4 regions of the Hoeflea sp. EC-HK425 genome follow, and region 1 is predicted to be linked to each of the others. Evidence: predicted binding sites of a transcription regulator. Region 1 holds the regulator's gene; each other region holds the start of a gene.
What was found. Region 1 encodes LexA, which represses DNA repair genes until DNA is damaged. Its sites were predicted from a motif close to TGTTCNNNNTGTGTTCNG; they were not measured.
Positions count from the first base shown of each region.

Region 2: a site for LexA is predicted at 1,187-1,204, ahead of rmuC (DNA recombination protein RmuC). Genes of this name have one in related genera too.
Region 3: a site for LexA is predicted at 1,134-1,151, ahead of radA (DNA repair protein RadA). Genes of this name have one in related genera too.
Region 4: a site for LexA is predicted at 1,355-1,372, ahead of SPHINGO391_RS15390 (PA0069 family radical SAM protein). Genes of this name have one in related genera too.

Region 1 covers NZ_LR701572.1:1,745,760-1,748,967, forward strand. The annotation lists gene SPHINGO391_RS11055 (helix-turn-helix domain-containing protein) at 1-624, shown strand, start outside; gene lexA (transcriptional repressor LexA) at 977-1,693, shown strand; gene SPHINGO391_RS11065 (ComEC/Rec2 family competence protein) at 1,822-3,208, opposite strand, start outside.
Region 2 covers NZ_LR701572.1:3,810,746-3,813,953, forward strand. The annotation lists gene fmt (methionyl-tRNA formyltransferase) at 1-539, opposite strand, end outside; gene def (peptide deformylase) at 606-1,124, opposite strand; gene rmuC (DNA recombination protein RmuC) at 1,237-2,520, shown strand; gene SPHINGO391_RS20965 (ribokinase) at 2,623-3,208, shown strand, end outside.
Region 3 covers NZ_LR701572.1:882,513-885,720, forward strand. The annotation lists gene radA (DNA repair protein RadA) at 1-1,084, opposite strand, end outside; gene alr (alanine racemase) at 1,235-2,311, opposite strand; gene SPHINGO391_RS06950 (replicative DNA helicase) at 2,378-3,208, opposite strand, start outside.
Region 4 covers NZ_LR701572.1:2,604,474-2,607,681, forward strand. The annotation lists gene SPHINGO391_RS15380 (4-(cytidine 5'-diphospho)-2-C-methyl-D-erythritol kinase) at 1-740, shown strand, start outside; gene SPHINGO391_RS15385 (glycosyl transferase) at 755-1,222, opposite strand; gene SPHINGO391_RS15390 (PA0069 family radical SAM protein) at 1,445-2,602, shown strand; gene SPHINGO391_RS15395 (ribonuclease HII) at 2,808-3,208, shown strand, end outside.

The DNA.
Region 1 (3,208 bases):
GGCTATCTGAATTTCGACAGAAGCACGCGCGACTACTTTCCCACCCCGAAGCTTACCGCTCTGGGGGACTGGATTCCGCGCGTCATGTTCGGCTCCGGACAGATGATCGATGCGCTCAACGACCTGCATGCGGCGACCGGCGAAGGCGTGTTCCTGGGAACCAAGAACGACATCTACCTGCAATATACCCGGACGAAGGAGTCCATTCACGCGCTGCGCTTTCACATCGACGAAGGCTTCATGCGGCCGATCACGCTCTCGGCTGCGGGATGGATCCTGCTCTCCACGCTGCCCGAGGACAAGATCGACAACATCGTCCGGCGGGCCAACATCGCCACGCAGAACCCGAACGAGCGCACAGACACCAAGACAATACTGGCGCGGATCAAGGAGATCCACGAGAACGGCTTTGCCTATGCGGAGAACATGCCGCTTGAAGGCGGCTCCACCCTGGCACTGAGGCTTCCGGCCGAACTGCAAGGACAGCCAGTGGCGCTGGCACTGGGCGGCGTCACCGACCGGTTCAAGAAGAATTTTACGGAGTACAAGAAAGCACTCTTCGCCGCAGCGGAAGCGGTCAAGCAGGACAATGACTTCGACCTGCCGGTCCGCATCAGCCTTTGAACAGAGCATCTTAACCGAGTGGCAGGCAGGTGGATGGACCCTCGCCCAGTGATTCGGCTTATCCTGTGTTCCAAACAACCCACATCGGACCAGGCATTTCCTGTTCGCCCCGGACCGGACAAGCCACCCGCGCCTTGCCTACAGGCACAATACATAAACATTTCAATGATTTAGGCAGAAGATCAGTGCCCGTGAGCTTTCAACGGCCATGTTCCGCACCCGTTTATGGTTCGCGCCGCCAATGTTCCTTCATTGTTTCTTTACCCCTTGCGGAACACATATGGAACATGGTACCCAAGTTCTGGTTTTGTTTCATTCCGGCAATCGGGCCGGACCCCGGGGTAAAATGCCAATGTTGACGCGCAAACAGCACGAACTTCTGCTCTTCATCAATGAACGCATGAAGGAAAGCGGCATTCCGCCATCGTTTGACGAAATGAAGGATGCGCTCGACCTGGCATCGAAGTCCGGCATCCACCGTCTGATAACGGCGCTGGAAGAGCGCGGTTTCATTCGGCGGCTTCCAAACCGCGCCCGTGCGCTTGAGGTGATCAAGCTTCCCGACAGCTACCAGGCCAACCTGCAGCCACGCCGCGGATTTTCTCCGAGCGTGATCGAAGGCAGTCTGGGCAAACAGCCAGAGCCGGCACGACGGGCGGAACCTGCCAATGACGAGGCTTCGCACGTGGCGGAAGTGCCAATGATGGGCCGCATCGCAGCAGGCGTGCCGATTTCGGCGATCCAGAACATTACCCACAACATCACCGTTCCTGCCGAGATGATCGGCCCCGGAGACCATTACGCGCTCGAGGTAAAGGGCGATTCAATGATCGATGCCGGGATCTTTGACGGTGACACCGTGGTGATCCGCAACATGTCGACCGCCAATCCGGGCGACATCATCGTGGCGCTGGTCGATGACGAGGAAGCAACACTGAAGCGCTTCCGGCGCAAAGGTGCATCGATCGCGCTCGAGGCGGCGAACCCGGCCTATGAAACCCGAATCTTCGGGCCCGACCGGGTGAAGGTGCAAGGCAAGCTGGTCGGCCTTATCCGGCGCTATCACTGAAGCGCGTAGCCTTCACAGTGCCGGAAGTATGATCTCTGCCCGCAGTCCTTGAATGGTCGCTTGAGACACCGTGCCGTGTATTGCATCCCCTGATGAATGTATGGGCGAAATGATCGCTGGCAGTGTGGTCAATTTGGCAAATCGAACGTGTCCGTGCGCCAATCATAGTAACGCTGGATCGTCCACGGTCGAGTGATGCCCTGCAGGGCCGCCCTGATTTGAATGTTCTGCCTGGTTTCCGGATCGGGGTTCGGACCGCTTTGCGACAGAAATGACCGGGGTGGCTCCTCGAGTATTATTGCCAGCGCCCCGGAGCGGCGCAGTGTTCGCGACGTGATCAGTGTGGCGCCCGACCGGCAGCTGCCGAGATAGACGGGAACAGCCACGATCACCAGATCGGCCCGGTCACAGGCGGCGCCGATCAAGTCCGCTTTATCGATGGCGATGATGGCAAGCTGCTTGTGGACTGCGGCACAGAGGCCGCGGCCGGCGCAGTGAAACCGGGAAGGTTCGCGAACCGCCGACGCAAGCAGCCGGTCAAGGATATCCGGGGCCGGTTCATCCGACGTGGATTTTTTGACGGTTTCGGCAGGTAGCGGTGGCAAATGTGGCATCCCCCGGAGCGCAGTCTGCCACTGGCGAAAGATGAAGGCCGATGGCCTGGCTGCATTGCTGGCAAGGCTACCCCCGGTTTTCAGCCCGACAAGTCTGCCATCCTCGCTGACCAGCAGATCCGGTTCAGCCTGCCTGAATGGCGGCATCACCAATGTGAGACCGAGGCAGATCAGGGCCAGCCCGAAGAGACGCAGCCAGCTTGTCAGAAACACCAGCAGCACAAAGCCTGTTCCCGCAATCAGCGTGGCCTCGACCGGGATCTGCCCGACACTGACATCGCCACCAAGATCATTGACGAAGTTGGCTGCCGCAATCACAGCTTCGAGCCCCTGCCCCATCAGCTTGAGCGGCCAGGCCTCCAAACCGAACGGCATCACGAGCATGGCAAGAAGCCCGGCAGGCATGACAATGAATGTCACCAATGGCATCGCCAGAAGATTGGCAAGCAATCCGTTGCCCGCCACCCGGTGAAAATGATGTGCGGAGAACAGACCGGTGGCGAGACCCGCGACCAGCGATGTGATGGCAAGGCCAAGCATTGCCTTTGCGACAAGACCCGGCAGGCTGCGCAGTCCCGGCCGCCTGGCCTGAGCCACCTCGCGGGCGGCGGTGTTACGGGGCCGACGGGCAATGGCGGCATAGGCGGATATCAGCGCCGCGGTTGCGGCAAACGACATCTGGAAGCCCGGGCCAACGACTGCGGAGGGTGAGATCAGGATGATCACGATTGCCGCAAGCGCGACATTGCGCATCGTCAGCGCCGGCCGGTCGGCCAATACGGCCACAAGCATCACGGTTAGCATCACCCAGGCCCGCTGCGTCGAGACGCTGCCGCCCGATATCATCAGATAGGCCGTGGCGGTCATCAGCGCACCGATCGCCGCAATTTTCTTGACCGGC
Region 2 (3,208 bases), 2.1 Mb from region 1:
GCCTCAACCATCAGCTCAGCCGTCACAGCAGAGAGTTTGTCATGCAGTTCGCCAGTGGTCATGCAGGGCGTGATGGCGACGGTTTCTGTCAGCGCCACCGGACCGGTGTCCAATCCCTCGTCCATCTTCATGATCATCACGCCGGTCTCGGTGTCGCCCGCGATGATGGCGCGCTGGATCGGGGCTGCACCGCGCCAGCGCGGCAACAGCGAGGCGTGGCCGTTCCAGGCGCCCAGCCGGGGCGCATCGAGGATTGCTTTGGGCAGGATCAGACCGTAGGCGACGACCACCGCCGCGTCGGCTTCAAGCGCCCGAAACGCCGCCTGCTCCTGTTCGTTCCGGAGGCTCTTTGGGGTGAACACAGGAATGCCCAGCCGCTCTGCGATGCGGTGAACCGGTGACGGAAGCACTTCAAGCCCGCGGCGGCCGGCCGGGCGCGGCGGCTGGGAGTAGACCGCAACGATCTCGTGGCCAGCCTGATGCAGCGCCTCAAGTGTAGGCGCCGCGTAGTCCGGCGTTCCCATGAAGATGATGCGCATGGCGGTTCCTCAAAACACGGTCGCGGCAGGCGAACAGCCGCCAAACGGCAAATTCCAAGCCTGGTCTCAGGCGGTGACGCGCTGCTTGGCGAGCTTTGTGAACTTGCGCACCACCATGTCCCGCTTGAGCTTGGAGATGTGGTCGATGAACAGGACGCCGTTCAAATGGTCCATCTCGTGCTGCAGGCAGGTGGCGAGCAGGCCGTCGGCCTCGGTCACCTGTTCCTTGCCGGCACGGTCGAGATGCCTGACGGTAATCGTGGCGGGACGCTCGACCTCGGCATAGTAGTCGGGGATCGAAAGGCAGCCCTCTTCGTAGACGCTGGTCTCGTCGCCGGTCGCCACCAGTTCGGGGTTGATGAAGACCTGCGGATCGGGCTCTTCGTCCTTGCCGGCAACATCGATCACAAGCAGCCGCCGCGGCACGCCGACCTGTATCGCCGCCAGGCCGATGCCCGGCGCGTCGTACATGGTTTCGAGCATGTCATCGATGAAACTGTTCATTTCCGAATCGACACGCTCCACCGCCAGACTTTGCTGGCGGAGGACTGGGTCGGGCAGGTAGATGATCGGCTTGATGGTCATGGCGCTGAAATAGTCATTGATCCGCGCGGCGTCAATCTGTGACCGACATCGCCCCAACACAATGTTCCCGTTTTGATCTGACAAAGGGCGGAGAATCAGCTAGGCCATGTCGATGCAGACTGGCACCACGCTGTTTTCAACCCCGCTTCTCGAGCTCAACGGCCACATGGTCACGCTGGGCGAAACCCTGCTTGGCGCGCTGGCAGCGCTCATGCTGATTGCGATCTGGATCGGTGTCAGCCTGGCGCGCACCAGCCGGAGACGAGCCACGGCAGAGGCCGATGCCGCGGAGCGAACAGCTCAGGCCGAAGCACGGCTCGCCGAGATCCTTAAGGCGCAATCGGAAATGCAGGGCCGCATGGGCGCCATGGCCGAGCTGTTTGGTGCGCGGCAGGCCGAACTCAATCAATCCATCGGCCAGCGTATCGACGGCATGACCCAACGGCTTGGATCCTCGATCACCGAGCAGACCAGGTCGACGCACGAAAACCTGTCGAAACTGCAAGAGCGGCTGGCGGTGATCGATACGGCGCAGAACAACATCCAGTCGCTGGCGCGCGATGTGGTCGGGCTTCAGGCGATCCTGTCGAACAAGCAGACCCGAGGTGCTTTCGGCCAGTCGCGGATGGAAACGATCATCCAGGACGGGCTGCCTATGGGGGCGTTCCGGTTTCAGCCGACGCTGACGAACGGGATGCGGCCCGACTGCACCATCGCCATGCCGAATGGTGCGCCGGACCTTGTCATCGATGCAAAGTTTCCGCTGGAAGCCTGGAACGCGATGCGCGAGGCGGAGGCCGAAGGTAGCGGCGAGCAGGCGGCACAAAGTGCACAGCAACGCTTTCGCCGGGACATCGAGGTCCATATCCGCGACATTTCGGACAAGTACCTGATTGCCGGTGAAACCCAGGACACGGCGTTCCTGTTCGTGCCCTCGGAATCGATCTTCGCGGAGATCCATGAGAGGTTCGAGGCGATCGTTCACAAGGCGCAGCGCTCACGGGTGGTGATCGTCTCGCCGTCGCTGCTGATGCTGTCGATCCAGGTGATCCAGGCGCTGCTCAAGGACGCACGGATGCGCGAACAGGCGCACCTGATCCAGGGCGAAGTGATCCGGCTGATGGAGGATGTCTCGCGGCTCGATGACCGAGTGCGCAAGCTGCAGGCGCATTTCTCGATGGCGCAGAAGGATGTCGACCTGATCCTGACCTCCTCTGACAAGTTGACCAGGCGCGGCGCAAAGATCGAGGCGCTGGAATTTGCGCAACTGAGCGAGGGGACGGCAGCAGCGCCTGCTCCGGAACAGACCACGACCGACGCCGGGTCACGCGAGAGCCCGAAATTCGAACCGCGCTCCTCAACGCTCAAACTGCGTGTTGTCGATGAAGACGACTGACCCCTTTTCTCCACACCGATAAGCTGACAGAAAGCTTGCGACACGATTGCGAGCGCAGCCCGGTTGCCACATGGCGGATGCGGGCAAGCAAGGGAGGCCGCCATGATCACCGTCATCGGATCAGTCAACATGGACCTGATCGCCACCACGCCGAGACTTCCTGAACCGGGCGAGACCGTCTCCGGCACGGATTTCACCACGGCGCAGGGCGGCAAGGGCGCCAACCAGGCGCTGGCGGCGCAACGGGCCGGCGCAACGGTGAAGATGTGTGGCGCAGTCGGCAATGATAGCTTCGCCACCGAAGCGCTCGCCCTGCTTGAAGACGCCGGCTCGGACCTCGGCCGCGTCCGCCACATCGAAGGCCCCACGGGCACCGCGCTGATCCTTGTTGGTGGTGATGGCGAGAACATGATCGCCGTCATTCCCGGCGCCAACGGCCATGTGACGGCTGAGGACGCCGACCAGGCGGTAGCGGCGATGGCGGCGAGCGACACGCTGGTCCTGCAAATGGAGATCCCGGCGGCGGCGATAGAGGCGGCGCTGAAGGCCGCAAAGACCAAGGGCGTCAGAAGCATCCTCAACATCGCGCCGCTAACCGATGCGGTCGAACGGCTTGCGCCGCTTGCCGACATCGTCATCGCCAACGAGACCGAATTCAGCCGGCTGTCCGGCCGTCCGGCGGAAACGC
Region 3 (3,208 bases), 860 kb from region 1:
AGCCGCCGGCAATGTTGAGGTAGACATCGTGGCTTCCGAGCCGCACCCCGCAATGGGCCTCGAGCACCGCGAGGATCATCGACAGCCGCGCCGAATCCCAGCCGATCACGGCGCGGCGCGGCGTGCCCAGGCTTGAGGGAGCCACCAGCGCCTGGACCTCGACCAGCACAGGGCGGGTGCCCTCGATGCCGGCGAACACCGCGGCCCCCGGGGCCTTGGCATTGCGTTCTCCGAGGAACAGCTCGGACGGATTGGCGACTTCGCGCAGGCCCTTGTCGGACATTTCGAAGACGCCGATCTCGTCGGTGGCGCCAAAGCGATTCTTGACGGTTCTGAGAATCCGGTAGTGATGACCGCGGTCGCCTTCGAAATAAAGCACCGCATCGACCATGTGCTCGACCACGCGGGGACCGGCGATCTGCCCGTCCTTGGTGACGTGGCCGACCAGCACCATGGCGGCCCCGGTCTGCTTGGCATAGCGTACCATCGCATGCACGCCGGTGCGCACCTGGGTGACGGTTCCTGGCGCCGAGCCTGCAAGATCGCTCCACAGGGTCTGGATCGAATCGATAATGACGAAATCCGGGCGCTTACCTTCGGCCAGCGTCGCCAGGATATCCTCGACATTGGTTTCAGCCGCCAGAAGCACGCCCGAATCCGCTGCGCCCAGGCGTTGGGCCCTCAATCGCACCTGTGCGACCGCTTCTTCGCCCGAGACATAGATCACGCGGTGGCCCTGTCTTGCCAGCGCTGCCGCGGCCTGCATCAGCAGCGTCGACTTGCCGATGCCCGGGTCTCCTCCAACGAGTACTGCCGATCCGCGGACAAAACCGCCGCCGGTGACGCGGTCGAGTTCGCTGACCCGGGTCGAAATGCGCGGCGCTTCCTCGATCTCGCCGGCCAGACTGGCGAGCGCCACCGGTCGGCCCTTGCGGGCTGCCGTGCCGGGGCCGCCACCGATGCCGCCGGTCGGGTCGTCCTCAACAATGGTGTTCCATTCGCCGCAGCCGTCACACTTGCCCGCCCAGCGGGAATGGATGGTGCCGCAGGACTGACAGACGAATTGAACGCGGGTCTTGGCCAAGGGTCGGATACCTCTCTGTTTTAGCCGGTTTGTCAGGAAGCGGACGTTTTGTCCACCGTTTGTTCTTTTCTCTCTTGCGATTCACGCAACAGTTCGGGTGTCAATTCAGTTCTGCGGACCCTGGCGCAATGCATGGCTCGCGCTCGCTGTTCAGTCGTGATGCCTGCGCGTGTAGCGCTGGCCAAGGCTGGTCAGCAATTCGTAGCTGACGGTTCCGGCGGCGGTCGCGGCGTCCTGCAGCGTGATTGTGGGGCCCATGAGCTCTATCCAGTCGCCGGCGTTGACGGCGGCTTCGGGCAGATCGGTGACATCGAACATGGTCAGGTCCATGGTGATCTTGCCGATCACCGGGACGCGGTTGCCATCAAACGCGCCGAATGCGCCCTGGGCGACGGCGGAACGGAGCGGCACGCCGGCCCCGGACGCCGAGCGGTGAAACCCGTCGGCATAGCCCGCGCCACAGACCGCGATGCGGCTGTCTCGTGCGAGCGTATGGGCGGCGCCATAGCTGACAGTCTCACCGGCCTTTGCCTGCCTCACCATCAGAATTCGTGCTTCCGCCGTTATAACCGGGCGCATCGGTGTCACAGCGCCGGTGCCTGCTTCGCCGCCATAAAGCGCGATGCCAGGCCGGGTGAGGTCGTGATGGGCGCCGGGACCAAGGTAGATGCCCGCGGAATTGGCGAGGCTCATTTCCGCTGCTGGAAAGCAGTCGCGCAGCCCCGAGAACATTCGCATCTGGCGGGCATTGAGCGGATGCGCGGGTTCGTCGGCGCAGGCGAAATGGCTCATCACCAGGCAGGGGGCGGGAGCGCTGCTTTCGGAATGGCGCACTGCCTGTTCAGGCGTCAGCCCGAGGCGGTTCATGCCGGTGTCGATGTGCAGCGCATAGGGCCGGCCGTCTGCATTGCCGCACCAGAATGCCGCCTGTTCCGGCGAGTTGATCACCGGGATCAGGTCGTGCGCCAGCGTTTGTGCGAAAGAGCCTTCGAAGACGCCGTTCAGAACATGAATTTTTGCATCCGGCAGCAGCGGTCGCAGCCGCGCGCCCTCGTTGGCATCGGCGACGAAGAAATCCCGGCAGCCCTCGCGCGCCAGTCTGGGCGCTGCATGACCGGCGCCGGTGCCATAGGCGTCGGCCTTGACGGCCGCGCCGCAACGGGCGTTGCCCGACAGCTTGCGCATGGTCCGCCAGTTTTCCGCCAGCGCCCCCAGATCCACAGCCATCCTCACCGTGGCTGGGGAAGTTGGACCATGGTCCTGCGTGGTCGGGATTGATGCCAAGACCTTGGCCTATTCGTCGTGGATGAACTGGGCGTAGGAATTGTCGGCCAGGTCGGCAAAGCGGGTGAACTCGGCCTGGAAGCCCAGCTGCACGGTGCCGGTCGGGCCGTGGCGCTGCTTGGCGATGATGACGTCGGCGGTGCCCTTGACCTTCATCATCTTTTCTTCCCAGGCGAGGTATTCCGGTGTCTTGATGTCGGCGACGACCTCGTCCTGGCTCCGGCGCGGCTCGCTGTTCTTGGTGTAATATTCCTCGCGATAGACGAACAGCACGACGTCGGCATCCTGCTCGATCGAACCCGACTCGCGCAAGTCGGAGAGCTGCGGCCGCTTGTCCTCGCGGTTCTCCACCTGACGCGACAGCTGGGACAGGGCGATGATCGGAACGTTCAGTTCCTTGCCAAGCGCTTTCAGGCCGGTGGTGATCTGGGTGATTTCCTGCACGCGGTTGTCGGAGGATTTGCCCGATCCGGTCATCAGCTGGATGTAGTCGATGACCAGAACATCGAGGCCGCGCTGGCGCTTGAGCCGTCGGGCACGGGCCGAAAGCTGGGCGATGGAGATACCACCGGTCTGGTCGATGTAGAGCGGGATCTTCTGCATCATCTGAGAGCACCCGACGAGCTTCTCGAAATCTGCCTCGGAGATCTCGCCGCGGCGGATCTTCGAAGACGAGATTTCGGTCTGCTCGGAAATGATACGGGTGGCGAGCTGCTCGGACGACATTTCAAGCGAGTAGAAGCCGACGACGCCGCCGTTCTTGGCCTTCATCGAGCCATCGGCCTGCACTTCGCCCTCATAGGCCTGAGCGATATTGAAGGCGATGTTGGTGGCGAGCGA
Region 4 (3,208 bases), 860 kb from region 1:
GCGATGTTTTCAGGCTCGAAGGCCAGGAGTCACAGGTTCTTGCAGGCGAGGATGCCGGCAACAACCTGGTTGTACGGGCCCGCGACATGTTGCGGGCTGACGCGATGCGATCGGCGCGGGACCTCTCTCCTGTCCAAATCTGTCTCGACAAGCGGCTTCCGGTCGCCTCCGGAATTGGAGGCGGCTCGGCCGATGCGGCCGCGGCCCTGAAGCTTCTCTGCCAGCACTGGGACTATCATCCCGGCGCTGAGACCCTTTCGCGGATCGCGCTCGATCTGGGTGCGGATGTCCCCATGTGCCTTGACGGACGTCCGCTGATTGCCCGCGGCATCGGTGAAGCACTGACGCCGGTTGAGCTTGGCTTCCCGCTCGACATGGTGATCGTCAATCCGCGCGTCGGTGTGTCGACACCCAAGGTGTTCCAGGCGCTTGAATGCCGGGAGAACCCGCCGCTGCCGCAGCCGCAAGGGCTTGGCGACAGGGAACAGTTCATCGCCTGGTTGCGGCAGGCGAGAAACGACCTCCAGCCGGCAGCGCAACGGATGGTGCCGGAAATTTCCCAATGCCTTTCGGCGCTCGGGACCGCAGGTGCGCGGATGGCGCGCATGTCAGGCTCGGGAGCGAGCTGTTTCGGGCTCTTTGCCGATGCCGCGGAAGCACTGGCGGCTGCGCAGAAACTGAAGCAGGACCAGCCGGACTGGTTCATCGCCGCCACAAGGACGCTCACGGCGACCCGATAAGTCCATATCGCGGGTCAGCGCAGGGCGAGGACAGAGGCTGGAACGATCTCGCATTTCAGACGGGTCATCGCCAGCCCGCGCCCAAGGCTTTCCAGCGAATGGCCTGATTTCGCATTGGCGATCGCCTGCCGCTTCGGGATCAGCACGCCGTGCTCGAGAGCCGAAACGCGGCGGCGGAACCGCTGAAAGAACGGCAGCCGGTATTCCCGCGAGGGCCGCATCCGGGCGGACATGGTGCCCGCAACCATGTGCTGGCCAAGATGATCGACCCAGCCAAGAAGCGGCCTGGCGCCGGGCTCAATCAGCAACAACCAGTCCCCGCGCGCGGATCGCACGACATCACGCAGATCCGGATCTTCCAGAAACCGGCAGCCGGCGGCATCGGCCAGCAAGGCTGTGCCGTCCCGGGAGCCGCGATCGAGAATCACGACCTCGGCAACAATGCCCTCAACCGCGCCTTGAACCAGAGACGCCAGGGTCACGGCAAGTGCTTGTTCCTGGTCTTTGCATTCAATCAAAACACTGATCATGACGCCTTTTACTGCATGCGCGGTGGATATGCCAGATGAGGCTCTCCCGGGTTTTCCCGGACATTCGTAGGTGTTTCTCCTTTTTGTTCTTGCTTCGTTCCCCTCCATGCGTTAGGAATATAATCATGAACAGCGGCCGATGACCAACTCGAACCCGGCGCTGATGGAGGTTTCATGCCGAACCTTGCAACACTGAAACAGACTGCCCTTGCACCCGGCCTGGGATCGGCCGAGGCCGATGCGCTGATGGCTGCGAGTGGCATTCGGGTCGCCGACGACCGCGTGCGTGGCCGCGGTGCCGGGCTGAACATGTCAGGCCGCTTCGAGATCAATACACGGGAAGTCTTTGACGACGGCTGGAGCAGCATCGAGGAGCTGGCCCCGTTCAAGACCGAGGTACAGATCGAGAAACCGCGCACTATCATTACCCGCAACCAGTCACCCGACCTGTCATTCGACCGCTCGATCAATCCCTATCGCGGCTGCGAACACGGCTGTGTCTACTGCTTCGCCCGACCGACCCATGCCTATATGGGGCTGTCGGCGGGTGTGGATTTCGAGGCCCGGCTGTTTGCCAAGCCTGATGCGCCGCGGCTGCTTGAACGCGAGTTGTCCCGCCCGGGCTACAAGGTCCAGCCGATCGCCATCGGCACCAATACCGACCCCTACCAGCCTGTCGAAAAGAAATGGCGCATCATGCGGCAATTGCTCGAGGTGCTGGAGGCAGCCGGGCACCCGGTCGGCATCGTCACCAAGTCGGCGCTGGTGATGCGCGATATTGACGTGTTGTCACGCATGGCCTCGAAGGGACTGGCCCGGGTGGCGCTCTCGGTCACCACGCTCGATCGCAAGCTGGCGCGCACCATGGAACCGCGGGCAGCCACACCGGAACGGCGACTTGAAGCCATCAGGGCCCTTTCGGGTGCCGGCATCCCGGTTTCGGTGATGGTGGCGCCGGTCATTCCCGGTCTCAATGATCACGAGATCGAGCGGATACTCGATTCGGTAAAGGCTGCAGGCGCGGATGCTGCGGGTTACGTCATGCTGCGTCTGCCGATCGAGGTGAGTCCCTTGTTCAGGGACTGGCTGCTCAGGCACTACCCCGATCGCTACCGGCATGTGATGTCGCTGGTTCGCTCGATGCGCGGCGGCAAGGATTATGACGCCGAGTTCGGCAAGCGGATGCGCGGGACCGGACCCTATGCGTGGCAGATCGCCCGCCGCTTCGACCTGACCGCCAAACGGCTTGGGCTCAATGCGAGAAAAACGCCGTTGCGGACCGATCACTTCGTGCCGCCTCATGGAGAGGGCGTGCAGCTGAGCCTGCTGTAGGGCGGAAGCAACCACGGCTTCAAGCACCTCAAGTAGTGGGTGTCTTGGCAAGTATCGCTGCGCCACCGGCAGATCATGCCTTTGGCGCAGCCGGAAATCCGGACCGTGACCCGCCCCATATCGCGGTCCGGCGCTCGTGCGGCATCCCGTCCCCAGCCGCCGGGCCTTGCAGAGGATCGGGCGGGTGTGCGAGCTTCGCCGCAATATGGCTCGCACCCCGCCCGATTCGCTGTTTCCAGACTATCCCGCGATACCCGATTATCGCTTCGAGCAGCATGCCATGCAGAACGGTTTACCCGTTGTCGCCGGTGTCGATGAAGCCGGACGCGGCCCGCTCGCGGGGCCGGTGGTGGCCGCGGCAGTCATTCTCGATCCTGATTGCATCCCCGAAGGCCTCGACGATTCCAAGGCGCTGAGCAAGGCACGACGTGATTTCCTGTTCGACACCATTCTGGCTACATCGCTGGTGGCTGTCGCAAGTGCCTCGGCGCGCGAAATAGAAGCCACGGACATCAGGGTTGCGAGCCTGACAGCGATGCGGCGGGCGCTGTGTGCGCTGCCGGTCAAACCGCACTATGCGCTTATTGACGGCCGGGACATTCCACC